Regions from separate parts of the Metabacillus hrfriensis genome, predicted to be linked through region 1. Evidence: riboswitches for the same ligand, from Rfam matches in the RefSeq annotation. Region 1 holds a riboswitch; each other region holds the start of a gene.
The links. Region 1 has a riboswitch for thiamine pyrophosphate ahead of thiC (phosphomethylpyrimidine synthase ThiC). Riboswitches for the same ligand answer to the same signal wherever they lie in the genome.
Positions count from the first base shown of each region.

Region 2: linked by a shared signal. The riboswitch ahead of tenA (thiaminase II) and the one ahead of thiC (phosphomethylpyrimidine synthase ThiC) in region 1 are both predicted to bind thiamine pyrophosphate.
Region 3: linked by a shared signal. The riboswitch ahead of tenA (thiaminase II) and the one ahead of thiC (phosphomethylpyrimidine synthase ThiC) in region 1 are both predicted to bind thiamine pyrophosphate.
Region 4: linked by a shared signal. The riboswitch ahead of QLQ22_RS20280 (MTH1187 family thiamine-binding protein) and the one ahead of thiC (phosphomethylpyrimidine synthase ThiC) in region 1 are both predicted to bind thiamine pyrophosphate.

Region 1 is NZ_CP126116.1:4,499,034-4,506,510, forward strand. It holds gene QLQ22_RS25215 (HAD hydrolase-like protein) at 1-159, shown strand, start outside; gene QLQ22_RS22325 (hypothetical protein) at 179-463, shown strand; gene QLQ22_RS22330 (hypothetical protein) at 571-1,473, opposite strand; gene QLQ22_RS22335 (PAS domain S-box protein) at 1,488-3,332, opposite strand; gene QLQ22_RS22340 (Ger(x)C family spore germination C-terminal domain-containing protein) at 3,526-3,654, opposite strand; TPP riboswitch at 3,788-3,897, shown strand; gene thiC (phosphomethylpyrimidine synthase ThiC) at 4,020-5,729, shown strand; gene QLQ22_RS22350 (FAD-dependent oxidoreductase) at 5,949-7,280, opposite strand.
Region 2 is NZ_CP126116.1:4,079,380-4,086,856, forward strand. It holds gene QLQ22_RS20365 (ABC transporter ATP-binding protein) at 1-141, opposite strand, end outside; gene QLQ22_RS20370 (ECF transporter S component) at 119-715, opposite strand; gene tenA (thiaminase II) at 715-1,398, opposite strand; TPP riboswitch at 1,513-1,616, opposite strand; gene QLQ22_RS20380 (MurR/RpiR family transcriptional regulator) at 2,189-2,950, shown strand; gene malX (maltose/glucose-specific PTS transporter subunit IIBC) at 3,260-4,819, shown strand; gene QLQ22_RS20390 (MalY/PatB family protein) at 4,838-6,031, shown strand; gene QLQ22_RS20395 (RidA family protein) at 6,056-6,442, shown strand; gene QLQ22_RS20400 (class I SAM-dependent methyltransferase) at 6,724-7,477, shown strand, end outside.
Region 3 is NZ_CP126116.1:1,244,248-1,251,724, reverse strand. It holds gene QLQ22_RS06145 (DUF445 domain-containing protein) at 1-277, opposite strand, end outside; gene QLQ22_RS06140 (thiazole biosynthesis adenylyltransferase ThiF) at 416-1,432, opposite strand; gene QLQ22_RS06135 (thiazole synthase) at 1,433-2,200, opposite strand; gene thiS (sulfur carrier protein ThiS) at 2,204-2,407, opposite strand; gene thiO (glycine oxidase ThiO) at 2,404-3,519, opposite strand; gene tenI (thiazole tautomerase TenI) at 3,516-4,124, opposite strand; gene tenA (thiaminase II) at 4,121-4,807, opposite strand; TPP riboswitch at 4,880-4,989, opposite strand; gene QLQ22_RS06110 (monovalent cation:proton antiporter family protein) at 5,059-6,912, opposite strand; gene mgtE (magnesium transporter) at 6,935-7,477, opposite strand, start outside.
Region 4 is NZ_CP126116.1:4,059,952-4,067,428, forward strand. It holds rRNA gene QLQ22_RS20255 (23S ribosomal RNA) at 1-61, opposite strand, end outside; rRNA gene QLQ22_RS20260 (16S ribosomal RNA) at 296-1,833, opposite strand; gene QLQ22_RS20265 (ABC transporter ATP-binding protein) at 2,151-2,897, opposite strand; gene QLQ22_RS20270 (ABC transporter substrate-binding protein) at 2,899-3,891, opposite strand; gene QLQ22_RS20275 (ABC transporter permease) at 3,907-4,695, opposite strand; gene QLQ22_RS20280 (MTH1187 family thiamine-binding protein) at 4,670-4,960, opposite strand; TPP riboswitch at 5,062-5,174, opposite strand; TPP riboswitch at 5,317-5,418, shown strand; gene thiT (energy-coupled thiamine transporter ThiT) at 5,525-6,097, shown strand; gene QLQ22_RS20290 (hypothetical protein) at 6,275-6,472, shown strand; gene QLQ22_RS20295 (NAD-dependent epimerase/dehydratase family protein) at 6,490-7,377, opposite strand; gene QLQ22_RS20300 (GNAT family N-acetyltransferase) at 7,374-7,477, opposite strand, start outside.

The DNA.
Region 1 (7,477 bases):
AGAGAAAATAACATTGCTTCAATTGGGGTTTTATACGGATATGGTTCGAAAAAAGAACTGGGTTCTGCTGCACCGGATTTTCTGGCGCCATCAGTGGACGAACTAAAGAAAACCCTTATGCACCAAGGAAATTCACAGCTTAATCAAACGTTTGTTTAACTATTAATGAGGTGATAGAATGGGAGATTTCTTCGTACTGACAGCGGCATTGCTGCTCTTAATTTTTGTTTTAGATACGCTTGCAAAATTGAAGGGTTCAAGTAAGGACAAGAACGAAAACATTCTTAAACTATATTTAGGGTTTTTAATCCTTATTGCCATTTCCGTTATTCCCTATAAATTGTGGAAGCTCACAGGCAGCCATCATAGTCCTGACGGCATGCTCGTCACGGCAGGTGCTGCCCTTGCCATGATTGTTTTCGTTATCAGTTTTTATTCCCGCAGAGTTAAAAATCATGCATGAGAGGCTGCCGGGAAACATACAAGTCCTCACAACAGTGAAAACCGGATCTAGAATTTGCAGGATTATTTAAGAAATAAAAAAACTTCAGCGGAAACGCTGAGGTTTTTTTATAGTTCTTCTATCCGGTTAAACTCCCGCAAGAGTCTCAGCTTTTCAAGCGTAATCCAGCCCTTCCATTCTTCTTTAGCAAGAAGCCAAATATCTTCATATTGCCCCCAAGACCAGGCTGGTGCAAAGCTGCCGTCATCGGTTTGCTGTTCAATGATGAAATCAAGATTCTGTTCCACGCTTTCAGCGAATAATGGATAATACCTGGAGCTTGGTGACTGAATCACACCCGTCGGCTGGAGTCCGTATCCTATCCAGTCTTCTGGATTTCTGATGATGCATTTGCTAACAAATTCATCCAGATGAACGGTCATTTCACGGCGGGATACGTGCGGCGCTTTTTCAGCAAGTCTAAGATAGCAAAGCAATTCATGAAATTCATATTCCTGAAGGCCCTGAAGATGGCTGATTGCATGATCAGTCAATTCAGAAAGCATGCTTTCTGGTATCAATTTTTTATATTCATAAAAATAACCCAGTACTTCAGCATTTGGATTTCCCCAATCTGCCCCAGCCTTTTGGTAATTCCACCAGGGTGCCCTCGGTGCAGATTCTACCTCAGGGGGCACTTTTTCCCAACCATGAAGTTCTGGTTGATAGCTCTGAATGAAATAAGCAATAGTGTTGTTAAGAATTTCGTCTTCTTCATCCGCGTTCACTCTGGATAAATACTGCATGCCGACCGTTGAGGCAAGTGCTGATGAATCTGAACATCTGAAATCCGGCTCAAGTCCATTCCCGAAGCCGCCATCTTGATTCTGATATGTTTTAAGCTCCATTAGCACATCTTCTTTAGAGCCATTCTCAAATTCAAAAAGATATAAAGCGCGGTCAACCTTTCGCGCTTTTTCAAGCATAAATTTCCGCGCTTTAAGAAATTGCCCCTTTGTAAACTGCTTCATAACCTTAAGCCCCCCTACTTTTTCAGTCTGATGATTACCTTTGTGCCTTTGCCAAGTTCGCTTTCCATTTTGAATTCCCCATTATGCTCGGTAATGATTTTGTTGCTGATTGTAAGACCCAGTCCAATGCCTTTTTCTTTTGTTGTAAAAAAAGGCGTTCCGAGTTTTTCCAGACGCTTTTCATCAATACCTGTCCCATTATCCTCAAACGTCAGCTGATAAAATAAATCATCCTTGTTTTCTCCTCTTATTTTAAGGCTGCCTCCGTCCGGCATAGCTTCTATGGCATTTTTCATAACATTGATGAATACTTGTTTCATTTGATTTTTTTCACATTCTATTTTTGCGGCATCTGAATCAAATTTAAGATCGATAGCCACATTTCTGAGGGAAGCCTCTGGATTTAATAAAATCATCGTGTCTTTAAGAAGTTCTACAACATTAGTGCATTCTTTCAGATGAATAGCCTGGGGCCTTGCCAGTGCCATAAATTCATTGACGATCTGCTCAATTCGGCTTAATTCATCCATGATGACATTCTGATATTTTATCTCATTCTGGTCCCTGTCTTTTTCAGTCAGCAGCTTAAAGAATCCCTTAATGGATGTAAGCGGATTCCTGATTTCATGGGCAACACCAGCTGCAAGCTCCCCTAGTACGGTAAGCTTCTCATAGTTGCGGATATATTCTTCGACTTTTCTTTTTTCAGTAATATCCCTTGATATGAACACAATGCTTTCTGGGTCCCCATGCTGATTGAAAACAGCCATTCCTTTTCCCTCAAACAAGACAGCCTGTCCTGTATGACTGATCTTGTGATAAGGGATGGTGACAGGTCCTTTTGTGGTTAAAAGGGTGTGTATAATCCCTTCTGCTTTAGCATGATCATCAACAAGTATATATTTAAAGACATTTTGCCCGATCATACGCTCAGGCTCATATCCCAGGACTTTTTTATAAGAGGGCGATGCGTATATATAATTTCCTTTAAGATCGACTACACATATTAAGTCGTTGCTGTGTTCTAAAATGATCCGGTACTTGCTTTCGCTTTTTCTCAATTTTTCTTCTGTTTGCTTCCGCTGTGTAATGTTTCTTGAAATGACGATCGCATGCTTTAAGGATTCATTTTCAGTGACGGGAATTCCATGCGACTCAAGCCATATATAAGTATGATCCTTGCATAAATATCGATACTCAACCGTCATCTGTCTATTTTCCTTGAGCATTTTATAAAATTGGCCGGCAATCAGCTCCCTGTCCTCCGGATGAACGAATTGAAAAGGAGTGTATCCGACTGCTTCTGATATATCATACCCAAGTACTTCTTTATAAGACGGAGATACATAGGTGAAAAGTCCGTTTGCATCTAGAAGCCCAACGATATCACGCATATTTTCAGTAATCAGACGGAACTTTTTTATCGTTTCCTCGTGTTCTTGTTCAAGTTTTTTCTTAATTGTGACATCTCTTATAATCACCTGGGTGGATTGCCTGTCCCCCCATATGTTTGGCAGTGATGTTACTTCCATGGTTAAGGGCAATCCTCGTCTGGTATACCAGATCTGTTCCATTGAAGACGGTGTGAAACCATTTTTTGTATCGGTGATCCGCTGCTCAATTATCTCTCTATGCTGAGGATCAATTGAATTCCAGATGGATTTTCCAATGAGATCCTCCTTGCACTTTAACTCTAACAGATTCATGGCAGAAGGATTTATATATGTCCACTTTCGGTTTTCGTGAATTAAAAATGCGGTTGGAGAGTTCTCAAGCTGATTAAGATAGACTTCCATTAAGCCATCGAGTCTTTCCTGAGAAAGAAATTTCTCTTCATGAGCCTGTTCTTGCTTCTTCATCGCGGTCCATCTCCTCCAAATACATACATATCCTTAATATATCAAAAATTCAATTAATAAGGTACTGCCCTAGTAGCGAATAAATAAAAAGCCCGTATTTTATGATCAATACGGGATGTGTTTCTAATGAATTTTGACTCTTCCACGGCATTGTTGATTTTCACTCACTTTTAATGAAGCTTCGTATTAGCCATTAATTAATAATCCCATGGTGGACTATTTCCACACTTACTTTAGGTTCAATCAGGATGTTTGGATAATCCTCCTCCCATTTTACCTTTTTCCAGATAGCGGGATGATAGGCAATGAGCTCTCTCCCAATACCAACGGACTGAAATCAGGTACAATGAACCACATGATTGTTTCTCAAGCATACTCAAAATTTATAATTGTGAAAATTATCACTTGCAAGATTGCCGATTTACCTGCTATATTGCTAACAAATGAATATTTTTTCATTCTGCTGGGGGAGTCCATGATGCTGGACTGAGAGAAGAACGCAATTCTTTGACCCTTTGAACCTGATCTGGATGATGCCAGCGTAGGGAAGCGGTGTGGCGTAGGCCGTTTTTTTTGGCTTTTTACACATACTGTTCCAAGGGTTCTGTTCATTAACAGAACCCTTTTTCTATTTCTTTCGCGGGTGCAGATCAAAACTCTATTAAACGATATAAGGAGGAGTTAAGATTGGATTTCGCATTCACTAAACAGTTTGATGGCAGCAAAAAGATGTATAAAACAGGATCAAGAGAGGACATTCGTGTTCCATTTCGGAAAATTGAGCTTGCACAGGATAATGAACCAGTGCTTGTTTATGATACGAGTGGTCCTTATACGGATCAAGCCGCTGCCATTGATATTAAAAAGGGGTTACCTGAAGTCAGAAGAAGCTGGATTTTTGAACGGGATGATGTGGAAGAATATTCAGGTCGCAGAGTCAAGCCTGAGGATAACGGCCGACAAGGGGATATGACTTCAAATGAAAACGTCTTTACTGGCGATAGAAAAGTACTGCGGGCAAAAAAGAATGCCAATGTCACTCAGCTTCATTACGCCAGAAAAGGAATCATTACACCTGAGATGGAGTTTATAGCCATTCGTGAAAACATGGACCCTGAGTTCATTAGAAGTGAAGTTGCAAGCGGCAGAGCCATTATACCTGCAAACATCAATCATAGAGAAAGTGAACCTATGATCATAGGCAAACATTTTCATGTCAAAATTAATGCAAATATAGGCAACTCTGCAGTAACCTCATCCATTGAAGAAGAAGTTGAAAAAATGACATGGGCAATCAAATGGGGTGCTGACAACATCATGGATTTATCGACAGGCAAAGATATTCACACCACCCGGGAGTGGATTATCAGAAATTCACCAGTACCGGTTGGAACAGTGCCCATCTACCAGGCGCTTGAAAAAGTAAAAGGCATTGCTGAGGATTTAACCTGGGAAGTGTACAGAGATACCTTAATTGAACAGGCGGAACAAGGGGTCGATTACTTTACAATCCATGCAGGTGTTTTGCTGAGGTATATCCCTCTTACAATTAAAAGAACAACCGGGATTGTATCAAGAGGAGGATCCATTCTTGCAGGATGGTGCTTAGCCCACCACGAAGAAAACTTTCTCTATACCCATTTTGAGGAGATTTGCGAGATTTTAAAACGTTATGATATTTCCATTTCATTAGGCGATGGCCTGCGTCCCGGATCGATTGCAGATGCAAATGATGAAGCACAATTTGCAGAACTTGAAACCCTGGGTGAGCTCACGAAAATCGCATGGAAGCATGACGTACAGGTGATGATTGAAGGTCCTGGCCATGTTCCAATGCACATGATTCGCGAAAATGTAGAAAAGCAGCAGGAAATTTGCCATGAGGCACCTTTTTATACACTTGGACCATTAACGACAGATATCGCACCAGGCTATGATCATATCACTTCAGCTATAGGTGCAGCGATGATTGGCTGGTTCGGTACCGCGATGCTTTGCTATGTAACGCCGAAAGAGCATTTGGGATTGCCTAATAAAGATGATGTTCGCGAAGGAGTCATTGCCTATAAAATTGCTGCACACGCCGCTGACCTAGCCAAAGGACATCCTAATGCACAGTATAGAGACGATGCCCTGTCTAAAGCGAGATTTGAATTCCGCTGGGAAGATCAATTTAATCTTTCCCTTGATCCTGACCGTGCAAAGGAATATCATGATGAAACGTTACCTGCCGAAGGAGCTAAAACCGCTCATTTCTGCTCGATGTGCGGGCCAAAATTCTGCTCGATGAGAATTTCCCACGATTTAAGAAATACTGTTAAAGAACAGGAAATTGAAGAAGGACTGAAGCAAAAGTCAAAAGAATTTGTTGAAAACGGTTCAGCTATCTATCAGTAGACCATTTAGGCTGTGAACGTTCTGCCGGTTCATTGAATCATTTTAGGGGCGAACCTTGTATTACTTTCCAAACCGGTCCATTTACTGTCCGAAATGTCCGTAATACTGGCGAAAAACAGGAAAATACTTTCTTATTTGAATGAAATACTTTCTTTTTTACAAAAATCTCCTAAACCATAAAAAAACAGCGGAATGCATGCATTCCGCTGTTTTCATCTATTACTGTATCGCCTGCAAACCAGCCTGGTTCAAGAAGTTCCAAGGCTTGTTGTAATGAGGCTGGAAGAAGAAGTCGACAAAGCCAAGCTCATCAATCGTCATGCGATTTTGGATGCAGACTGATAGAGTATTAATTGATTGAGTCAAATCCGCTTTTGACATCACTTGTGCACCGACAATTCTTCTTGTCTCTTCTTCATAAACGACCTTTAAAGTGACAGGTTCATAGGATGGCATAAACTCAGGGCGATCGTTTTCTAAGATTGTGATACTTTTCACATTCATATCCATAAAAGAAGCAGCTGTTTCTGTCATGCCTGTTGAAGCGATGTTATTTTCATAAATTTTAATGCCTGATGTACCTTGAGTACCCATATATTTAATCGTTTTGTTCACTAAGTTTTTAGCGACTAATGTTCCCATCCGGACGGCATTAGTAGCTAATGGAATATAAGCATGCTTCCCGGTTGGATTATAGAGAATCGCGCAGCTGTCGCCTGCTGCAAAAATATCTTCATTGCTTGTTTGCATATACTCATTTACGATTATAGCGCCATTATCAAGCATATCAACTTGCCCTTGAAGCAAACCTGTATTCGGCTTAAATCCTATGCAAAGAACAACTAGATCTGTCTCGTACGCGCCTTTGGTTGTCACTACTTTTGAAACATTGCCGTTTTCGCCTTCGAATTTGCTGACTGTTTCACCCAGAGCAAGAGTAATGCCGCGATTTTCAAATTCATCTTCAATGACTTCTGTATATTCCGGATCTAGATATTTACTTAAAATGCGGTCTGAACTGTCTATTAAAGTAACATCTTTTCCGTATGATTCAAACGCTTCTACAAGCTCAATCCCAATATAGCCTGCCCCGACTACTGTGATTTTCTGGGCCTCCTTCGCTTTTTCGATAATATTATTAGCGTGGTTAAAGTTTTTAGAAAGCACGATATTATTTAATTGAATTCCCTCAAGCGGAGGCACGATCGGCCATGAACCTGTTGTCATCACTAATTTATCATACGTATCTTCGAACGTTTCCCCTGTTTCAAGGTTTTCAGCTGTGAGTGTTTTCGCTTCTGAATCAATAGAAGTTACGGCATGCTTCATTTTCATCGCAACTCCCATGTTCTCAAGTTCTTGAGGTGAAGAGTAAAATAAGCCCTGTGCGTCCTGAACAACTCCTCCTACATATAATGCGATGCCGCAAGATAAGAAAGAGACATTATCATTTTTTTCATAAACGGTAATTGCTGCATCCGGATAAAGCTTCGTCATATTTGAAACTGCTGCTGTTCCAGCATGTGTACATCCAATCACTGCGATTTTCATAAGTGCAGTTCCTCCCTTTAAAATTGTTTGTGAATGTTTTCACATTATATTGTGAAGTAATTCACATACATTGCTTAATTCATATTATATTCCCTTATTTTTAAAAACGCAAGAAATATTGTGAAGTTTTTCACATAAAGTTTTTTTCCCTATTTATACCTATCCATCGTCCTATAGTCATGGTAAAATTTTTACAA
Region 2 (7,477 bases), 420 kb from region 1:
AGTAGATTTCCCACTCCCGCTAGGCCCTAGTATTAATACTTTCTCACCTTTATTTATTGATAATGTGATATTGCTTAGTATTTTTTCAGAACGATTATAAAAGCGAATAGATAGATCCTTACATCCCAGAAACATTTCCATTTAAGTGTTCCCTTTTCCTTTTTTCCTTCATAATTTCATATTGTTCTAAAACACCTGTTTTTGCCAGTGAGTCCACGACTGCTTTCGCTAACCAGCCACCGAGAATCATTCCGCTTATCACATGAATTACTAACGTAACAAAAAATACTTCTGTCGTGTAATATCCAAAACCGTTGGCGATTAAGTTATAGATCATGCTTCCAACCGCTGCAAGAGCCCCAGACAGCATTAATGTAAACAGGTTGTAGCGTTTATATCTGAATATCGCGAATGCGATTTCTGAACCAATACCTTGAAAGACGCCAATTAAAAGGGCCGATAGACCAAAATGACTTCCTGTTAATAACTCTACTGCTGCCGCTGCAACCTCTGCAATAAGCGCCGCACCCGGTTTTCGGATAATATACGCTACTATTGGACTGGCAATCACCCAAATCCCAAACATAAATCCTGCGCCCACCGGCCCCACAATAGCGGAAATCGGAATCCAAAGAGTAGACCATCCTAAATAAATAACTCCACAAGCCACCGCTAGAATGACAGCAAGAACTACTTCTTTCATCTTCCAGCTCATCACTTAACTACCTCCATTTTCACAGGCCATTCTTCGAGTTTATAGGCCATATCCCAAAACATATATTCAAGCTGACAACTTATTAAAAAATGTTCTTTCATCTTTTCTTTTTCTCTCTCTGTTGCTTCCTTTGCCCACTCATCTATCCGGTCACAAAATTTGGTTGTAATCGAATCTGTACGATTCCCATAAAAATTTATCCAATCATAAAATGGATGAGAGCGGTCTGGATTAACTTCATTTAATATTCTTTTCCCAATCTCCCAATATGTCCACGGACATGGTAATAAGACAGCTAAAATTTCCCCTAGTGTTCCTTCGTGTGCAACTGTAAGCATATGACGTATGTAATGATGGGAAGATGGTGATAACGGATACCCTTGTAATACTTCATATGGAACTCCCGCTACTTGACAAAAGTTATTATGCGGGTGGATTTCACTTTTTAATATAAATGAAATTTGCTGATTAAACATATCCATATCTTCACGATTCTCACACTTCGAGACCGCTATTCCATAGATTCTGATAAAGGAACTCAAATATTCAAAGTCCTGTTTAACATAATGAATTAATTGTTCCTTTTTTAATTCCCCATTGGCAATTCCTTGGACAAAAGGATGTTCGAAAATCGCATGAAAGATAGGATTTGCTTCTTTTCTTAGTTCTGCTGAAAAACTCATATATTTAGCCCCCTTATTGGTTATAACGGGAAGACACTATAGGGAGCGGCTACTATAAGTTAAATACGAAAAAAACCGCTCCAAAAATGGAGCGGCAGAATAATTGTATATATTCATACACGGACTCCACTTTCCTACGCTAGTATGAACTAGATCAGGTTCAAAGGGTCCAGGATAACTCCTGTCTCAGCCATAAAATGGCTCCCCTAGTGGTCTTCCTATTAATTTAATATTTACTGTACACATGCTTTCTATTAAAGTCAATCAATTTATAATTACAGGATTAGTATGAAACTTTGTTAACTCCATTTGTTAAAGAGCCCTGAAGTTATGATTAGAAGTTTCGGGATAATGAGACACCTTTAATAAGAATCATTTCAAAATCTCCATAAATCCCACAAGAAATTCTTCGATTAATTGGCCTCAATATAATTAAAGAGCGCAATTCTAGCTGTATATTTGCAGCTGACATCAGATTTTACAGCAATCAAAAAGTGCAGTTCTCACTGCTCTCAACATTGATGGCAGAATCTTTACGTGCTTACCTTTTAGTTTTCCTTCGGCAGGAATCAATTTATTATCCACCGTACCACTTTGATTCCATCAGAAATGATCCTGACTCTTTTTTCTGGAATTTGCATAAAATGACATTGGTAATGTGATTAACTAAAATGGAACTGAAGATGAAAAAAAGATGATCCCAAGATTACTGTATACCAATAAAAGCTTTTGTTTTAGAGTTTCATGGATATGCTATAGTATAAGGAATAATATAGAGTGGTGATGAACGATGAAAACATTCTTAAAGCGATTATCTCAACGCAGAGATCAATTAAGCCAGTTAGAGAAACAGGTATTAGACTATATTTTAATAAACCCGAATCTCGTTGTTCAGTCCAATGTGAATGATCTTGCCAAAGAATTATTTGTATCAACCGCAACGATTAGCAGAACTTGTAAACAGTTAGGCTACGAGGGATTCCAAGATTTAAAATACACGTTAAGTAAATATGTTGATTATGATAAAGATGATGAAAATATTATTTCTTCTAATACGATATTGACTCAAATAGATCGAGTAAAAAAAGAAATGGAGCAAACCTTACAGAATCTCAATGAAGAAAAGATTCAAAAAGCTGCAGCGTATATTAAAGAAAGTAATTATGTTGAGTTTTTTGGGGTTGGGGCATCACTTCCAACTTGTGTGGAAGCTGCTAGAAAGCTTACCTTTTCAGGAAGAATCTGCAGTGCACGTGAAGATTGGGATGAACTAAGATGCGTGGCCAATAGTTTATCTGAAAATGATTTAGCCATTTTAGTATCATATAGTGGAGAAACATTACATATACTAGAGTTTGCAAATATATTAAAAGAGAAGAACGTAAAGACAATAGCCGTCGTTGGCCGACGGAATAGCCGGTTGGAACAAGAAGTTGATCTCACTTTTCATGCACATATTACAAACGGATATTATGGCGAATTAGATATGAGTTCGAGATTTCCGTTAAGCATTATTTTGGATTTCATTATCCTGACGTATATGAATCATTAGTACTAAGAGGTTTCTAGTAAATACTAGAAACTTTTTTTTATGAAGGCAAAGGGAACGAAACTTAAAACTTCAATAAAAGAAACCCTTTCAGACTTAATTTTTGAGGTGAGGTAAAGAATATGAGAGGGATTTCAGAACTTCTATACTCTTTTTGTATGTAAGCTCGTTACAAAAAAAGTAACTGTGTACAACAAACATGAAAGCGATTGCAACACAGTACTAATAAAGCTATGCTATACCCGTAAGTTGATAGAAAACTTACATGAGCAGCTAGCTCGCAACCTGACTTTGGAAAAAGGAGAGTCCAGTATGAAAAAGAAAAGCATGAAATCGAATTTTTGGGAGTTTTTTCAAGGCTTAGGGAAAACTTTTATGCTACCTGTGGCACTGTTAGCATTCATGGGATTAATGTTAGGGGTCGGAAGTGCATTTACAAGTCCAACTACGATTGAAACCATCCCCTTTTTAGGAAATCCTATTTTACAAATACTCTTTAGTTTTATGTCTACAATCGGCGGTTTTGCATTCACCTACTTACCAGTATTATTCGCAATGGCCATTCCATTGGGACTTGTAAGGTATGAAAAAGGTGTAGCTGCTTTTTCTGGATTTATCGGTTATGTGATCATGCATTTATCTATTAACTTTTATTTAACTGAAACCAATCAGCTTGCTGAAGCAGAAAAGTTGCGCGAGGCTGGACAAGGAATGGTAATGGGAATTCAAACCTTAGAAATGGGAGTCCTCGGCGGGATTATTGTTGGGGTTATCGTTTATCTCCTGCACAATAAGTTTTACGATATCCAGCTGCCAGACGCATTTGCATTTTTTGGAGGAGCACGCTTTGTTCCAATTATTACTTCTTTGACATTGGCGGTTGTTGGGATTCTGCTTCCGATCATTTGGCCAATATTTGCACTTGGAATTGCAGGAGTAGGGTCAATCATTCAACAATCAGGCGCATTCGGCCCATTTTTATTTGGTGCCGGGGAGAGATTGCTGCTTCCGTTTGGATTACACCATATTCTTGTAGCGATGATTCGTTTTACAGAAGCAGGCGGTACGCAAATTGTTGATGGTCAAACGATATCCGGTGCATTAAATATTTTCTATGCTCAGTTAAAAAGTGGAGAAGCAATTAGTCCTTCCGTAACAGCCTTTTTATCTCAAGGTAAAATGCCATCATTTATGTTTGGATTACCAGCAGTTGCATTAGCGATCTATCATACTGCTCGGCCTGAGAATCGCAAGAAAATTAAAGGGCTATTAATTTCTGGTGTTCTTGCTGCTTTTGTAACCGGAATTACAGAACCTATTGAATTTTTATTCTTGTTCGTTTCACCAGTGTTATATGGAATTCATGTAGTCCTGACAGGATTAGGATTTATGGTTATGTCTTTACTTGGAGTGGTTATTGGCAACACGGATGGCGGTGTATTAGACTTTTTAATCTTCGGGATATTACAAGGCACCTATACTAAATGGTATCTCGTACTCGCAGTAGGGATCGTGTGGTTTGCTGTTTATTACACAGTGTTTCGGTACGCAATTGCAAAATTCAATTTGAAAACTCCTGGACGTGAAGAAGCAACCGAAGAAATTAGTGAAGAAATCATTACTAATAAGAAAAAAGGGAAATATGATGCAGATCGAATTTTAAGTGCGTTAGGCGGAAAAGAAAATATTGAGTCATTAGATAACTGTATTACCCGTTTACGTCTTGTCGTGAAAGATATGGATAAAGTAAATCAACCCGTCTTAAAAGAGTGTGGAGCACTTGGTGTTGTTGTACTTGATGAACATAATGTACAGGTTATTATAGGAACACAAGTAGCATCTGTTAAAACACAATTGGATAAATTAGCATAAAGATGAGGTTTGATTAAAATGAACTATTCATTTGATGAAGTAGTAAATAGATTAGGTACCTATTGTACTCAATGGGACTATATTGAAGATCGATTTGGAGAAAAGGACCTTTTGCCATTCTCTATATCAGATACAGATTTTCTATGCCCGCCCGAAATACTAACGGCAATAAAAAAGCGTGTAGACCATGGGATTTTTGGATATACGAGATGGAATCATCTAGAGTTTAAAGGTGCAATTCAACAATGGTACCTGAAGAGATTTTCTACATCAATTAAAGAGGATTGGATTATATATAGTCCTACAGTTATTTATACGATTTCAAAGCTGATCGAACACATGACAGAAGAGGGGGATCATGTCGTTGTCCAAACTCCGGCGTATGATGCTTTCTTTAAACTAGTAGAAGAAAATAAGCGGGTTTTTTCTGGGAACAAGCTGCTTTATGAAAATAGCTCTTACTTCATTGATTTTCAGGATTTAGAGAAAAAACTTGCTCATCCTCGTGCAAAAGTTTTTCTATTATGCAGTCCTCATAATCCGACTGGACGTGTATGGTCAAAAATAGAATTAAAAAAAATAATTGCTCTATGCAAGAAATATCAGGTTTATGTTATTTCCGATGAGATTCATATGGATATTGTAAGCAAGCCTAATGTGCATATTCCAATTGTAAATGCTGCAGAAAATCTAGATCATGTGTGTATCTGTACGTCAGCCAGCAAAACATTCAATACACCTGGATTAGGAGGATCCTATGCGATTATACCTAATCAAGAATTAAAGGAGCGTTTCCTCATAACCTTGAAGAATATAGATGGACTTTCTTCCACAAGTACTCTAGGTGCAATTGGATTAATGACTGCTTATCTTGACGGTGGTCAATGGGTGGATGAATTAAACGCTTATATTGAAAAAAACATGGAACTAGTGAAGGGATTTCTTGATACCCATATCCCTTCTGCCCATTTAGAAATTCCTGAATCAACCTATTTAGCATGGATTGACATATCTAGGCTGCCATATACTGATGAACAACTGCAAGATGCACTGATTCATCATGGTAAAGTAGCCATAATGCCGGGGGAGATGTACGGAAAAGATGGAAAAGGATTCTTGCGTATGAATGTGGGATGCCCCTCTTCAAAAGTAATCGATGGATTACAGAGATTTAAAAAAGCTTTAGATTATCTTGAAAATAAATATAAATAATTACCTTTAAGAGGAGAATGAAGCGTGTTAACAACAATTTTCACTAAAGAAGCACCAGCAGCAATTGGACCTTACTCTCAAGCAATAAAGTTAGATAAATTACTCTTTACTTCAGGCCAAATCCCAGTTAATCCTAATACAGGAGAAGTAGTAGATGGAGAGGTTACTGAGCAAGCACATCAAGTCATGAAAAATGTTCAAGCTGTTTTAGAAGAAGGCAATGCTTCGTTTAATACTGTGATTAAAACGACTTGTTTTATAACGAATATGGCTGATTTTGCAGACTTCAACAGTGTGTATGAGCAATACTTCACTGAGAATAAGCCGGCACGTTCTTGTGTAGCAGTTAAAGAGCTGCCTAAAGGTGTATTATGTGAAGTCGAAGTTATTGCTTTGGCGGAAGACAACTGACATCAGATCTTTGCTCCATCCAATGAAGGTAAAGGTTACTTCATATATGGAATGCATAATGAAGTAGGTGTAAGCGAAGTTGTTCAGGCTTCGCTTACACCCCTTTTACTAAAGATAATAAGAATTACGCCCTTTAATGGCAATATATTAGATTTAAAATAGGTATTTTTATTGACAAAAAAATTTATTTATGCTATAATTTACCTTTTAAAAATTCCTGTGTATAATAAGATTCTCCTGGCCGGGGAATCTTATTTTTGTTTATACGGGAGGATAATTGTATGAAGCATAATGAGTCCAGTTTAACTTCCATAATAGCAGCTTTTGGTCGAGCCTATCACAGTAAATATGACACACTAAAAATTTTCGATGATTTTATTTTAAAAGATCTCATATCCCAAAAAGAGTTTTCAGACATTAGTGAGAATATGATTCAAGGAATACAGTTTTTCAACAAAGATATTGCTCTAAGGTTTCAAAATGATCCAGATGAAATTTTAAAATGGATTACCCAAGTCCAGCTTTCTCCAACGCCTCTAGCACGAGCTGCGTATTGCGAAAAAGTATTACTTAATGAAGTAATGTTAGGATTAAAACAATATGTCATACTTGGAGCTGGGTTAGATACTTTTTGTTTCCGACATCCAGAATTGAAAAACAGCTTAGAAATATTTGAAGTTGATTATCCAGCTACACAGGATTTCAAAAAGAAAAAGTTGGATAATGCCAATTTTAAAATCCCGAGTAATCTTCATTTCGTTTCTATGGACTTTACCGATAAGTTTTCTTATCAAAATCTAATAGATGAAGGATTCAATAACAAAAAAACTTTCTTTAGCTTATTGGGCGTTTCTTATTATTTAACTAAAGAAGAAAATTCAAGCTTGATAAATAATTTATTTGCTAAAGTCCCATCAGGAAGTTCTATAGTTTTTGATTATGCAGACGAAAAACTCTTTAAAGAAAAAGGTATGTCTAATAGAGTTGAAAATATGGTGAAAATGGCTTCAGTAAGTGGAGAACCAATGAAATCGT
Region 3 (7,477 bases), 1.8 Mb from region 1:
TTGACAGCCAATCATTTTCAATTGTGTTAACGAGAGCCCTAATCATTCTGTTTCGATTTTTTGGCAATAAAGCTGTATGAGGAATAGGCACGCCGAATGGGTGTCTGAATAACGCTGTAACGGCAAACCAGTCAGCTAATCCCCCAACCAGGCCAGCTTCAAATCCTCCCTGCAAAAATTCTCCAGCAATTGTTCCTTGAAAAGGAATTGTTGCTGCAAACCCCGTTCCCATAATGGCAAGTGAGATTCCTGCCAAATGTTTTGATTTATTAGACATGTTCGTACCCTCAATCTTTATAAAATAAAATGAAAAAGTATATCTTTTTATCCATGCTAGTCTAAAAAGAGAAATAAATCCAATCATATCATATAAAAAACTGGCCAAAATCATGGCCAGTTTTTTTATTCTATATTCTTATCCCAAATAACGCTGATAAATACGTTTTGCTTCAGCCATATCTTTCGTCCCATGAATCAGGGCTCGCCCGTCTTGGAACACAACGACTCTGTGATGTTCGGTTTGAAAAGAGAGCAAATACGGATTTGCAGTTATATCATTTACTGCTCTTCCAAGTGCTTTTGCAAGCTCCTTAAAGTTCATTTCTTTAGAGACTGCCGGCCTTATTTGAACCGTATCTCTGCCGCAGAGAACCGACATTTTCACACTATTACTGCGTGATAAAAATGGATAAACGGCAGAGTCCCCGCATGATGGACAGGCTTCGTCTTTTAGTGCATGCACTTTTATTTGTGAAAATTGATTTCTCCAAACGTCAAAAGAAAGCAATTCTTTTCTCACCTGATCCGCTGCACCGGTTAACAATTTCAGCACTTCCCCTGTTTGATAAGAGGCAACCATTTGGACCGCTGGACTAATAATGCCAACTGTATCACACGTCTGGCCTTCCATTGGAATTTGCTTTAAAAGGCAATTCAAACATGGCGAGAGTCCCGGTATAATTGTATAAGTCAGGCCGTAGCTTCCGACACATGCGCCGTAGATCCACGGAATACCCTGCTTAAGCGCTGCATCATTTATCACAAGACGAGTTTCAAAGTTATCCGTCGCATCTACAATAACGTCTGCATGCTGACTGAATGCAAAAATATTTTCAGCTGTTACATCTTCAATGACCGCCTGGACTTCCACTTCATGATTAATCTGGGAAAGTCTTTGTTTTGCAGCAGCTGCTTTAGGAAGACGCAAAACCGCATCTTCTTCAGTGTAAAGCTGCTGACGCTGCAAATTGCTCCATTCTACGTAATCACGGTCCACAATCGTCAGTGTGCCGACACCCGCACGAACAAGCATTTCCGCATTTGCTGTCCCAAGAGCTCCCGCACCGATGATTAACACATGACCATTTCGAATGTTCTGCTGTCCTTTTTCTCCTATTGGAGAGAATAAGATTTGCCTAGAGTACCGTTCCATTTAGGATGTAATCATTCCTTCTTCAGGGCTGCTTGCAGATGCATAAGATTTTACTGGTATTCTGCCTGCCTCAAAGCTTAACCTTCCTGCTTCAATGGCAAGCTTCATAGCAGCTGCCATTTTTACCGGATTGCCTGCAGCAGAAACAGCAGTGTTCAACAGAACACCATCCGCTCCAAGCTCCATCGCTTTTGCTGCATCAGCAGCTGATCCAATCCCTGCATCCACAATAACCGGCAGATTCGTTTGTTCGATAATAAATGATAGATTCAAAGGGTTGATAATGCCCTGTCCTGAACCGATTGGAGACGCGCCTGGCATAATCGCATGAACGCCTGCTTCTTCAAGTCTCCTTGCAAGCACGACATCATCAGACGTGTAAGGAAGTACAATAAATCCTTCCTTTACAAGCTCCTCACTTGCTTTTAAGGTTTCAACAGGATCGGGAAGCAATGTTTTCGCACACCCGATCACTTCTACTTTAATCATATCACATAACCCTGAAGCCTTAGCGAGTTTTGCGATTCTGACAGCTTCTTCAGCCGTTTTCGCACCAGCGGTGTTCGGCAGCAGCGTGTAGCGGGAAAGATCAAGCTGCTCCAGAAAATTAGGCTGAGACGGTTCAAAAATATTCATTCTTCTCACAGCGAATGTTAAAATATCTGCTTCAGCCGCTTTTACCGCTTCTTTTTGAATATCAAAAGAGGGATATTTTCCCGTTCCAAGCAACAGTCTTGATTGAAAGGTTTTTCCTGCAATCGTTAACATAAATTATCCTCCTCCTACAAATTGAACAATTTCAAAAACATCCCCATCATTAATAACTGTTTTCGCGTATTCTTCTTTGGCTATTATTTCTGAATTATGTTCCACGATGATGATTCTTTTGCTCACCTCATAAAAAGCAAGCAAATCTTGAACGGTGCGCACTGAAGACTGCATTTCTATCATGCTGCCATTCACTTTTATGTTCATAGTTTCACCCCTGCCGCACGGTCCATTCTAAATGCATGAACGTATTCTTCAGCTGCCGGTCGATTAAAAAATAAATCTCTGATCATTTCACCTGTTTTGGGAGCGAGCAGGATGCCATTTCGGTAATGCCCTGTTGCCACAAAGAGATTCGGTATGCCCTGATGCTTGAAAATAAATGGCTTGCTGTCGGCTGTTCCCGGCCTTAATCCTGCCCATGCACGCTGAAAAGAGGCATCTTCAATTGCCGGCATAATTTTAACTGCTTTATTCATGAGAGCAGCGATTCCTTGTACGGAAGGCTCTGTATTCCAGGTTCCTTCTTTCATCGTTGCCCCAATAACTATTGTTCCATCAAGCTTTGGCACAAGATAACAGCTTTCATGAAAAACAGTAGAAGATAGTTTTCCATCTTTCATTGTCACAGACAAACATTCGCCCTTAACAGGATGTACAAATATATTGCGTGTGAACTCCTTTATCAGCCGGCTGCTCCATGTGCCATTTGCAAGAATAAGAGCTTCGCAAAAAAACGTATCTTGAGGCGTTTCGATTTCATAGTGTGAGCCTTCAAATCTGCTGACTTTGTATACTGGTGTGTTTTCAAAGATTTTTCCGCTCATCAGCTGAATGGCTTTTGTAAAGGCTTTGCACAGCGCGGCTGGAGTAAGCTTTCCATCTTTTTCAATTTTCAGAGCCCCGTAAATCGCATCTGTTATGCCTTTTTCATATTCTTGGACTTTTTCTTTGGAATGCCATTCTACGTCCTTTTCAATTTCTGCTCTTTTTTTCAAAGAATCGGCTTCCTCAGCCGTCATTGCCAGTTTGTACATTCCATTGTATTGAAGCTGTATGTCAATTCCGCTTTCCAGCAGTAAATCATGAGCTAATTTTGGATAAAGCGCCTGGCTTTCTTTAGCAAACCTGAAAAAAGCATCATCCTTTTCAGTTTCAGTATGGGCGCCAAGCATACCCGCCGCAGCACTGGATGCTCCGCTGCCTGTTTTTCCGCTTTCAAATACCGCAACTCGAAGTCCGGCTTTCGCTAAATAATAGGCAGAGGCAAGCCCGATGACTCCTCCGCCGATAATGCCGGCATCAAATAAAGGCTTCAATGGCCCATCCCCCTTTTTAATTGATCAGCAAGTTCAAGTGCCGCATGACTTGGATGCTCCGCTGAAAAAACATAGGACATCACGGCTGCTCCCTCAATCTTTATATCTCTTAGATCAGGAATGACAGCAGGATTGATTCCTCCAATTGCAATGACTGGAATGCTGACAGATTCCGCTATTTCCGCAAGCTTGCTTATCCCTCTTGCTTCTAGACCATTTTTTGATGATGTTTGGAATACATGCCCGAAAAGGAGACGATCTGCCCCATTTTCAGCACAATATACTGCTTCAGCAGCAGTGTGGACTGAACAGCCTACCTCAAGATGCGGGAAGCGCTGTTTCACCAGTTTCACATTGAAGCTGTGCGATGGGAGCTGAACCTGATGCAAACCAGAAAGAACAGCTGCATCCACACGGTCATTCATGACAAGCTTTGATTTCGGAACCCCATTTTGATGGAGCTCTTCAATTAAGCTGATCAGTTCCCCAGCTGATTTATTCTTCTCTCTAATATGAATGGCATCTGCAGAGGTATGTATATCTGTGATGATTTTTACGAGCTCTGCAGCAGAGTGCCGTCCATCTGTGACAAGGTGCAATTTCACTTTTGCATCAGCATGGTTTGTGTCTCATCCCACGCTTCCATCTTTTCCGCCATATCCCAAAAACGATATTCATACATCGAGCTGATGAGGAAGTTTTCCTTCATCATTTGTCTCTCGTGATCGCTTGCACGCAGAGCAAGCTCGTCAAATCTTGCAATCTGCTCGAGGACAAGCTCTTTAAACCAATCACCGTGATAAGTCGCAATCCATTTCTCATAAACTTCATCACCAGGCTTGCAATCTTTCAGGTGCTCCCCGACTTCATAATAGAGCCAATAGCATGGAAGCAGAGCTGCAATGATTTCACCAAGATTTCCTGTCGCAACTGAACGGTACATATGGGAGGTGTAAGCATACGCAGTTGGCGATGGCTTAAACTCCTTCCGTTCGGTGTCTGTGATTCCAAGCAGGACAGAAAATTGCTGATGCAAAGAGAGCTCTGCTTCATAGGTTCCCTGTGAATGAACGGACATCCGGTATGTTGTATGAAGGTCAGGGGCCATCGCCCCTGCAAAAGCCTGCACTTTTGCAAAATGCGTTAAGTAATAAGAATCCTGCATCACATAGTATTTAAATTTCTCCTTTGAAAGGCTGCCTTCGCCAATTCCTTTTACAAAAGGATGTTCAAAGCTTCCTTCCCACCATTTATCTGCATACTCCCGGCATTCTTTTGAAAATGACATGTTTTGTTCCTCCTCATTTTTAGTATAAAAACGGCAAAAAACCACTTTTCGCATAGAAAAGTGGTGTATGAATAGACCTTTACACCACTTCCCTACGCTGGTTTTAGCCAGATCAGGTTCGGAGGGTCTTGAAGGCAAACTTCAATCTCAGCCCTTCTAAAAGGGCTCCCCTAGCGGTTGTTTATATATTATTTTAGAAATATTTACATGTACATCATACCATGCTCAAAGAAACTTTCAAGTCAAAATTATCAACTTTTATGGAACTCAAGCTCTTGCCTGAGCTCATCCACATATTCAGCTGATCCAGTCAGAATCAGTAAATCTCCGCGTTTCAGCTCTGTATCGCCATGCGGCACAATCGATTCATTTTCCCTGAAAATACGGACAAAAATAACGTCGCCTGTAAATGGAAAGCTGCGGAGCACCATGCCATCGTAGCGTCTGTTGTTCATTTTTATCTGATAAAGAGCTGAATCGTTATTGGTCAGAATCTTCATGATGCCAGGTGCTTCAATAAGAGCCCTCAGCAAGGTTTTGGTAGAAAGCAGAACAGAGAAGACATCAATGTCTTTCGCTCTTAGCTGCTCGTCTAATAATGGTGATGAGATGCTTGCAATCACCCGTCCAACTTCAACCTCTTTTGCAAACATGGCGATTTCAGCATTCGTATCCTCATCTCCTGCAGCAGCAATAAGGATATCAGCTTCAAATACTCCCTGGGACTGCAGGGTCTCAATTGAGTAATCTTCAAGCTCCTCAATATGAAACAATGATTCAGCGATCTGCTGTTCATTTTTATCGACATAAGTATGATACACCGTCGTATCGTACATCTTCGGATTTAACTCGCGTGTCACCGGCAGTGTCATTTGATTGGCTCCTATAAAAGCTACCTTCAGCTTCTTTTGCGAAGACAGCTGTTCAGGGAAAAGCTTCTTAAATCCAATCGGAGTAAAAATACTCGTCAGAACAGCCGTTAAAATGAGCGCACCTGACATTTGTGCATCAATCACATTTACTCTTTCTCCAATGGTAGCTGCCGCAATAACAAGGGAAAGGGTTGATGTCAGCAAAAATCCTGAAGCAAGCGTTGTTTTTGTGTCATACCATCTCTTCAGTAAATAAATCGGCACAATTTTAGAGATCAGCAAGGCAATAAACAGCAATGGGATCAGCATTAAAATTTTTGGATCCTTAAACATCGACCATACATCAAGATCGACACCAACCATAACAAAGAAGATCGGTATCAAAAATCCGTAGCCGAAGGAATCCATTTTCTGAACCATTTCTTTGTTTGGGGACAGCAGTGAGACCAGAACACCCGCTAAAAACGCTCCTAATATGTTTTCTGCCCCGATTGTTTCTGATAAGGCAACAAGGACAATGATCAGAGTGAAAATAGCCCTTGTCCCAATTTGAATCGTACCTTTAGACATCGTTTCAATAAATGATCTGCTCTGAAAGGTTTTGCCGAGAAAATATAAAACAATTCCAGCACCAAATAACAGCAGCAGCAGCCATGTATTTGTATTTTCTCCTCCATAAATCGATGCAAACACGGCAAGCAGAATCATCGTCACTAAGTCTGCTATGACAGCAACGAGCAAGATAATCTGTCCGATATTCGACTTCATAATGCCTGCATCCTTCAGTGTAGGGACCACCACCCCGAGCGATATGGTGGAAATGATCAGCGTCATCAAGAAGGCATTTTCTATAAAACCAAAGAAAACAAACAAATACGATAAGAGCAGAGACAAGATAAAGATGCCAACAAAGACAAGAAAAGAAACGGCAAACGTATTTGGCGCTTCCTTCCCGCTCGGCAGCAATTCTTTCTTCCGTCCACCGATAAAAGCAGTGAAATCAATTTCAAGTCCGCTCAAAAACATAAGAAAAATAAAACCGAGCATGGATAGCGTTTCGAGCCACATATCCTCCTGAACAAGATTAAATCCGCTTTGCCCGATAATAATCCCCATTATAATCTCGGCAACTACAACAGGCATGACTTTAATTTTAAAGCGATGCAGCAGGAGAGGGGTTACAAAAGCGGCTAACAGTACGATAACTAGTGATGAAAAGGAATCTCCATGCACAGTATTTCCCTCCTAACTAAATCTAGATTAAATATTGCATGAACAATGTAGCCATACCAAAATAAATAAATATGGAAATAATATCATTAATCGTTGTAATAAATGGACCTGATGCAACAGCAGGGTCAACTTTGAGCCGGTGCATCACCAGCGGGACAAAAGCGCCCGCGATTGTCGAAACAGTCAGGGTTGCAAGAATGGAAATGCCTACTAAAAGTCCCAGGAAGAAATCATGCTGCCAAAAATAGACGACGCCTGTCACTAGAACCCCGCACACGGCACCATTGATAATTCCTGTACCAGCTTCTCTGGCAATAATTTTAAAATTACCGCCTTCTTCAAGGTCACCCATCGCTATTCTTCTGACGGCTACCGCAAGTGCCTGAGTACCAGTGTTCCCCGCCATTCCGGCAATTAACGGGATAAAAACAGCAAGAATGGCCACTTTATTAAGCGTTTCTTCAAACTGTCCTATTAAATTTGCCGTTAACATTCCGAGAAATAATAGAATCACAAGCCAGGGCAATCTTTTTTTAGCGGCTGACAGAGGACCCCTGTCTATGGA
Region 4 (7,477 bases), 440 kb from region 1:
TCCCGTCCTTCATCGGCTCCTAGTGCCAAGGCATCCACCGTGCGCCCTTCATAACTTAACCTAAATGGTCATTCGCATCACAAGATGCGTTTCGCATTTCGTTGTTTGTTTAGACATAAATGTCTAGAAAATCACTAATTATGGTAAGCGTAAATCTCAGTGAATTACTTGTTATCAATTACGTTATCTAGTTTTCAAAGAACAACCGACAAATCGGATGATTTGTCTTCTATCATAGAGAGAATGATCTCTCAAAACTAAACAAAAACCAAAAGCGTCCTCATATCTTCCTTAGAAAGGAGGTGATCCAGCCGCACCTTCCGATACGGCTACCTTGTTACGACTTCACCCCAATCATCTACCCCACCTTAGGCGGCTGGCTCCTTGCGGTTACCCCACCGACTTCGGGTGTTGCAAACTCTCGTGGTGTGACGGGCGGTGTGTACAAGGCCCGGGAACGTATTCACCGCGGCATGCTGATCCGCGATTACTAGCGATTCCAGCTTCATGCAGGCGAGTTGCAGCCTGCAATCCGAACTGAGAATGGTTTTATGGGATTGGCTAAACCTCGCGGTCTCGCAGCCCTTTGTACCATCCATTGTAGCACGTGTGTAGCCCAGGTCATAAGGGGCATGATGATTTGACGTCATCCCCACCTTCCTCCGGTTTGTCACCGGCAGTCACCTTAGAGTGCCCAACTGAATGCTGGCAACTAAGATCAAGGGTTGCGCTCGTTGCGGGACTTAACCCAACATCTCACGACACGAGCTGACGACAACCATGCACCACCTGTCACTTTGTCCCCCGAAGGGGAACCTTCTATCTCTAGAAGTGGCAAAGGATGTCAAGACCTGGTAAGGTTCTTCGCGTTGCTTCGAATTAAACCACATGCTCCACCGCTTGTGCGGGCCCCCGTCAATTCCTTTGAGTTTCAGTCTTGCGACCGTACTCCCCAGGCGGAGTGCTTAATGCGTTAGCTGCAGCACTAAAGGGCGGAAACCCTCTAACACTTAGCACTCATCGTTTACGGCGTGGACTACCAGGGTATCTAATCCTGTTCGCTCCCCACGCTTTCGCGCCTCAGCGTCAGTTACAGACCAGAGAGTCGCCTTCGCCACTGGTGTTCCTCCACATCTCTACGCATTTCACCGCTACACGTGGAATTCCACTCTCCTCTTCTGCACTCAAGTTTCCCAGTTTCCAATGACCCTCCCCGGTTGAGCCGGGGGCTTTCACATCAGACTTAAGAAACCGCCTGCGCGCGCTTTACGCCCAATAATTCCGGACAACGCTTGCCACCTACGTATTACCGCGGCTGCTGGCACGTAGTTAGCCGTGGCTTTCTGGTTAGGTACCGTCAAGGTGCGAGCAGTTACTCTCGCACTTGTTCTTCCCTAACAACAGAGTTTTACGATCCGAAAACCTTCATCACTCACGCGGCGTTGCTCCGTCAGACTTTCGTCCATTGCGGAAGATTCCCTACTGCTGCCTCCCGTAGGAGTCTGGGCCGTGTCTCAGTCCCAGTGTGGCCGATCACCCTCTCAGGTCGGCTACGCATCGTTGCCTTGGTGAGCCATTACCTCACCAACTAGCTAATGCGCCGCGGGCCCATCTGTAAGTGACAGCCGAAACCGTCTTTCCAACTTGAACCATGCGGTTCAAGATACTATCCGGTATTAGCTCCGGTTTCCCGGAGTTATCCCAGTCTTACAGGCAGGTTGCCCACGTGTTACTCACCCGTCCGCCGCTGACCTCCGAAGAGGTCCGCTCGACTTGCATGTATTAGGCACGCCGCCAGCGTTCGTCCTGAGCCAGGATCAAACTCTCCGAAGAAAATTTGTGACTCAATTTGTTGCTGACTTCAAAAATTTAAAACGTTTGGTACGCTTTTGGTTTTGTTTAGTTTTCAAAGATCATTTGCTTCAAGCGAAGCTTTATTAATATAACATTTTGCCGTTTTAAAGTCAAGCGTTAATTTTACTTTTCTTTTTTTTAGGCTGTGTTGCTTTTTCGCGTTTTTCGCGGCAACGAATAATAATATACCACGCTGAAATTCCCTTTGCAATAGCTTTTTTATCATTTTATAAAAAAAGATTTTAATTATCGAAAACGCACTGAATTTGTCTGAAATTCAGTGCGTCATATTCGAATCAGGACTGTTTTAAATGAAGAACATCAAGCAATCTCCTTTTAAGTAAAGCAAATTCCGAACTAGTAATGAGATTTTCTTTCCTTGGCCGTGTAAATTCTACGTTCACTTCTTCTATTAAGCATCCAGGTCTTGGTGAGAGGATGAAGATTCTGTCTGACAGGAAGATAGCTTCATCCATATCATGTGTAATGAATATCACTGTCTGATCTGTTTCCTCGCATATTTGGATAAACCACTTCTGCAGTTCAAGTCTTGTCATCGCATCAAGTTTGCCGAATGGTTCATCTAATAGAAGAAGTTCTTTATTGTTTAGGTATGCTCTTAGGAAATTGGCACGCTGCCGCATTCCGCCTGAGAGCATAAAGGGATAATGCTTTTCAAATCCTGCAAGCCCAAATTTCGGGAAAAGACCGCGAGCTTGAGTGAGCGCCTCATCTCTCCCGGTACCTTGTATTTCTAATGGAAGAATAACATTATCCAAAACCGTTCTCCATGGAAACAATACATCACTTTGGGGCATATAGCCGACAAGACCGGTTTTATTTGTAATATCTTCTCCATTATACTTTACACTGCCTTTAGTCGGCTTATTGATGCCGGCTATAATATCAAGCAATGTGCTTTTTCCGCAGCCGCTTGGTCCAATAATGCTTACAAATTCACCTTTTTTCACATTCAAGTCTGTCGGCATCAGGACATTCTGGTCTTTAGAATAAGATTTGCTGATTTGAGAAAGAGTCAGCATGCTATTTCTTTCCTTCAGGCAGGAATTCATTTGTAAAAGCTTCACTTGGTTCAATGTTCTCTTCAATCAGCTTTCGTTCATACATCCAATCGGCATATCTTTTCCAGACTTTTTCATCTTGAATGCCCCATTGCTTCGCTTTTCCCTGATACTGATCACTTAGCCACACTTGGCTTTCCTTTACTAGCTCAGCATTAATCTCAGGTACATTTTTAATCAGAATATCCGCTGCTTCTTCCGGCTCTTCAATGGCAAATTGATAACCCTTTGATGTAGCCTTCATGAAGGACTGAACCATTTCTTTGTCTTTTGCAATTTTGGATTCGCTGGTTGCAATAACCGGAGTGTAATAGTTTAATGCTGGATCAAGGTCTTTTAAATAGATGTAGTTCAATTCAATTCCCTGACGAGCAGCCTCAACCCCATCCCATCCCTGGAAAATCCATTGAAAGTCTGTATCGCGTCCGATCGACTTGAAAAAGTCTGTTGCTCCAAGCGTGACATAATCAACTTTTTCAAAGTCTGCATTCGATTTATCCATTACAGCTTTAATAACAGCTTCTTCTGTAGGAGAACCCCATCCCCCGTAACGTTTTCCTTCAAAATCCTTTGGAGAAGTGATGTTTTCTTCTTTTAAAGAAGCAAATGCAGAAGTATTCTCCTGTATGATTGCTCCTATTGAAACAATCGGCACACCTGTTGATCTTGCGTGTGTAATATTCTCCTGATGGCTGACAGCAAAATCAACTTCACCAGAGGCAACAATCTGATCCGCACTGACTCCTTCACCAGGTTCAACTATTTCAACATCAAGACCTTCTTCTTTATAGAAGCCATTTTCTTTCGCTGCATAAATGCCTGTATGATTTGTATTTGGAAACCAATCCAGCATAATCTTCACTTTTTTTAATTCCTCATCAGAGGATTTTTCTGCCGATCCGCATCCAGATAAGATGAACACTAAACTAAATAGAATAAATAAGAGTTGTTTCATTTTTTCTCCCCCGTGCTAGTTAGAATGCTTTTGCTGCTTATATTTCCAAGGCATCATGATTCTTGCCAGTATTTCAATAAGTGTAAAAATGATTAAGCTTAAACCTACTATTAAGACGATTGTTGCAAATACTTTATCTGTCAGAAACGATTGGGAGGATCGAGTCAATAGAATTCCGAGTCCTTTGCTTGCACCCAGCCACTCTCCGATAACCGCCCCCATCACACTGTATGTTCCGGCTATTTTCAACCCTGAAAAAAAGAAAGGTGTTGCAGCTGGAAGCTTCAATTTTAAAAACATCTGTCTGCGGCTTGCTCCAAGCGTTCTCATGAGCTTCACCATATCCCTGTCTACTAAACGGAAGCCGTCAGAAAGATTGATGGCGATCGGAAAGAAACAAACGAGCGCCACGACAATTACTTTAGGAAAAATGCCGAATCCAAACCAGATGATAAGCAATGGAGCAAGCGCTATTATTGGAATGGTTTGTGAAAGAACAAGCAGCGGTTCAACTGCTTTTCGAACCCAATCTGACAGGTCTATTAAGATAGCAATCAATACGCCCGCTGTTACAGCGATCAATAAACCAAGTACTGCTTCCGACAGAGTCTGCAGGATATGTCCGCCTATCGTTCCCCTCATTTCAGCAAGCGTGATGAAAATATGAGTCGGACGAGGCAGAATCCAATTTTCCACTTTTGAAACGATGACAGCCAATTCCCACAAAAAGAGGAATGACAGCAGCACTATACCAGGAAGCGCTATTCCTGAAAGTGTTTTAACAGTATTTCTTAAGTTTTTCATCCATTGTGACCCCTTCTTTTGGGCGGTAATGAATTTTCATGTGAGTCATTACCTCGGTTGCACCGGCTGAAATACAGGCATCCTGCGCTTGCTTAACGATATCAATCAATTCATCTAGCTCTCCCTCCATAACCGTCTCCATCGCACCTACCTCATATTTAACTCCTGATCGCTGAACAACCTCGATCGCTTTGTCGACAATTTCATATGTATTCCCTTCTGATGATTTAGGCAGCACCTGAAATGCTAGATTTACACTGGACATTCTTTATCCTCCTTAAAATTTATTAATATATGAGTATCTGACCGAACAACAAAAAAGGCTGCCACTGGGGCAGCCTTAACGCATTCGCAAAGTTATGGAAAAGTAATGCATCTTCCGCATTCCCTCCGCTGGCATTACCCAGATCAGGTTAAAGGGTCGATACAAGAATCAGTATCCTCTCAGCCAAGTTCACTCAGCTCCCCTGCATATATTGAATTCATGGAAACTATAGCAAGATTTTGGATCCTTGTAAAGACAGATAAAAGAGCTTTCCATTCTTTTCTGAAAAAAATCAAGATTTAGTCTTGTCGAATTTTGCAACTTCCTGTATAGTAGTGTCTAAATCATATATTGCATTTGACCACTTGGGGAGCCATTCGGCTGAGAGTGAACGTTATGTTCAGACCCGTTGAACCTGTATAGTTAAAGCTTACGTAGGGATGTGGCGATGGATTCAAGTGATAACCCAACCAAAGCAGTGCGTGGAAACCATCCGACATTCCCCGCATTGCTTTTTATTATGGAAAAAAACTGCCCCGGTCAATGCTGAAAAGGGGAAGAGCTATGCAGACAAATACACGTCTAGTTTTTTTAGTAGAAGCAGCGATTCTATCAGCAATTGCATTTCTGCTTGATTTAGCAACAAGCTTCATTGGCAAAATGCCTCAGGGAGGGTCAATTTCGCTTGCAATGATTCCAGTCCTGATCATGGGTTTTCGCCACGGATTAAAGGGAGGACTGCTGACAGGCTTTTTACTTGGCGTTTTGCAGACGATTATGGGCTACACCACAATTGTGCATCCAGTCCAGGGTTTTCTTGACTATTTTGTTGCATTTACCGTGGTAGGTGCCGGAGGAGTTTTCTATAAACAAGTCCAAAGCTCTCTGAATCCTCTTAACAGAGGACGATTAATTGCTTACGTAGTAGCAGCGGCTTTTCTGGGAAGCTTCCTTAGATTTGCTGCACATACACTTGCCGGCGCTATTTTCTTTGCAGAATTTGCAGGCGATAAGCCCGTTCTGCTGTATTCAGCCGGCTATAACGCTTCCTACATGGTGCCTACATTTATCATTTGCTCAATCGTCTTAGTAATGATGCTCACTGCTTCTAAATCACTTGTCTTAAAAAGAAAATAGATTCTGTCAAAAGCACCGATTTTTTTCGGTGCTTTTTTATCCTATTAAAATTTATATAATTTCTTCCATTCATGTCTATTCCAGCGCCTGACTCTTCGGTCAGAACTTATTTCTTGTCATAAACACTCTATCATCAGCATGTACTAGTAGTAATAGATTTCTTATGGAGGGCAAATGATGAATCTATCCTTCTCATTGATGATGATAACATTTTTATTGTCGATTATTCATTTTCTATATGGTTATTTTGAAGCGATAAGGATCAGCAACGAAGAAGAATTAGTCAACGGCTGGTCTATGATTTTCTCTTTCCCGCTTGGGTTTGTATTCGCATATTTTGCTTCGGTATTTCATCAGCAGGTTTTACCCCACTAAAAAGAAACGCGACAAGGTCACGTTTCTTTTTTCATTACCTCTATTAATTTCTCTAAGTACGGATCCAATTCCTCAAATGAGTATCCAGCACTTTCAGCCTTTGACACATTCAGTGTCCATTCACCTGATAATCCATAAGGTGAAGCATTCTCTTTCGCAATCTCCCTTGTCACAATCGCTTTTTTCCCGACAGCACATCCGATTTTAAGCAAAAGATCATTCAGTGACAGACTTTTTTCAAAAGCGGCATTGTATGCACCCGTTAAGGTTTTTTCTCCAGCCATATACAAGAATCCCGCTGCGTCCTCAGCTGAAGTATAGCTGTAAAAATATCCAGGATCTGCAATTCCAATCGGTTCCTCGTTCTTCACCTTTTTCACATGAAATAAAAAGCGTTCCGTATAATCATCTATTCCGATTACCAGAGCAGGTCTTACAGCGGCAACAGGCACATCCGCATTCTGAAAAAGATAGGCTTCTGCACTGCGTTTCGCTTCCTGATAGCCGCTTATCCCTTTATAGTCTTTGCGCTCTTTAAAAGAAGGCTCATACGACAGAGGATCAAAGTCCTCTTCTGTCTTCCCTCTCCCGAATTCATAGACTGCCATTGTCGAAGTGAAAATATAATGCCTGATTTTGCCGTGTAGCGCTTCATAAGCAGATTTTGCTTCAAGCGGCGAAAAACACGATTGATCATAAACAACGTCCCATTGTTTATGATCAAAGGCTTTAATCATTGATTCTTTGTTTTCACGATCGATAATCAGACGCTCTACGCCATCTCCAAAGTCATCATGAGTTCTTCCTCTTGTTGCAATCGTCACTTTTGCCCCATTTTCAAGCAGCTTATGAACAAGTCTTTTGCCGAAAAATTGCGTTCCGCCCAGTATTAATGCTCGATTCACATTGATCCCTCTTTCCTTTTCAATGCAGCTGCCAGTTTCGACAAATCACGCCATCCAAATGCGGTCTCCTGATGATCTGTCCCATCAATCGTATAGACGT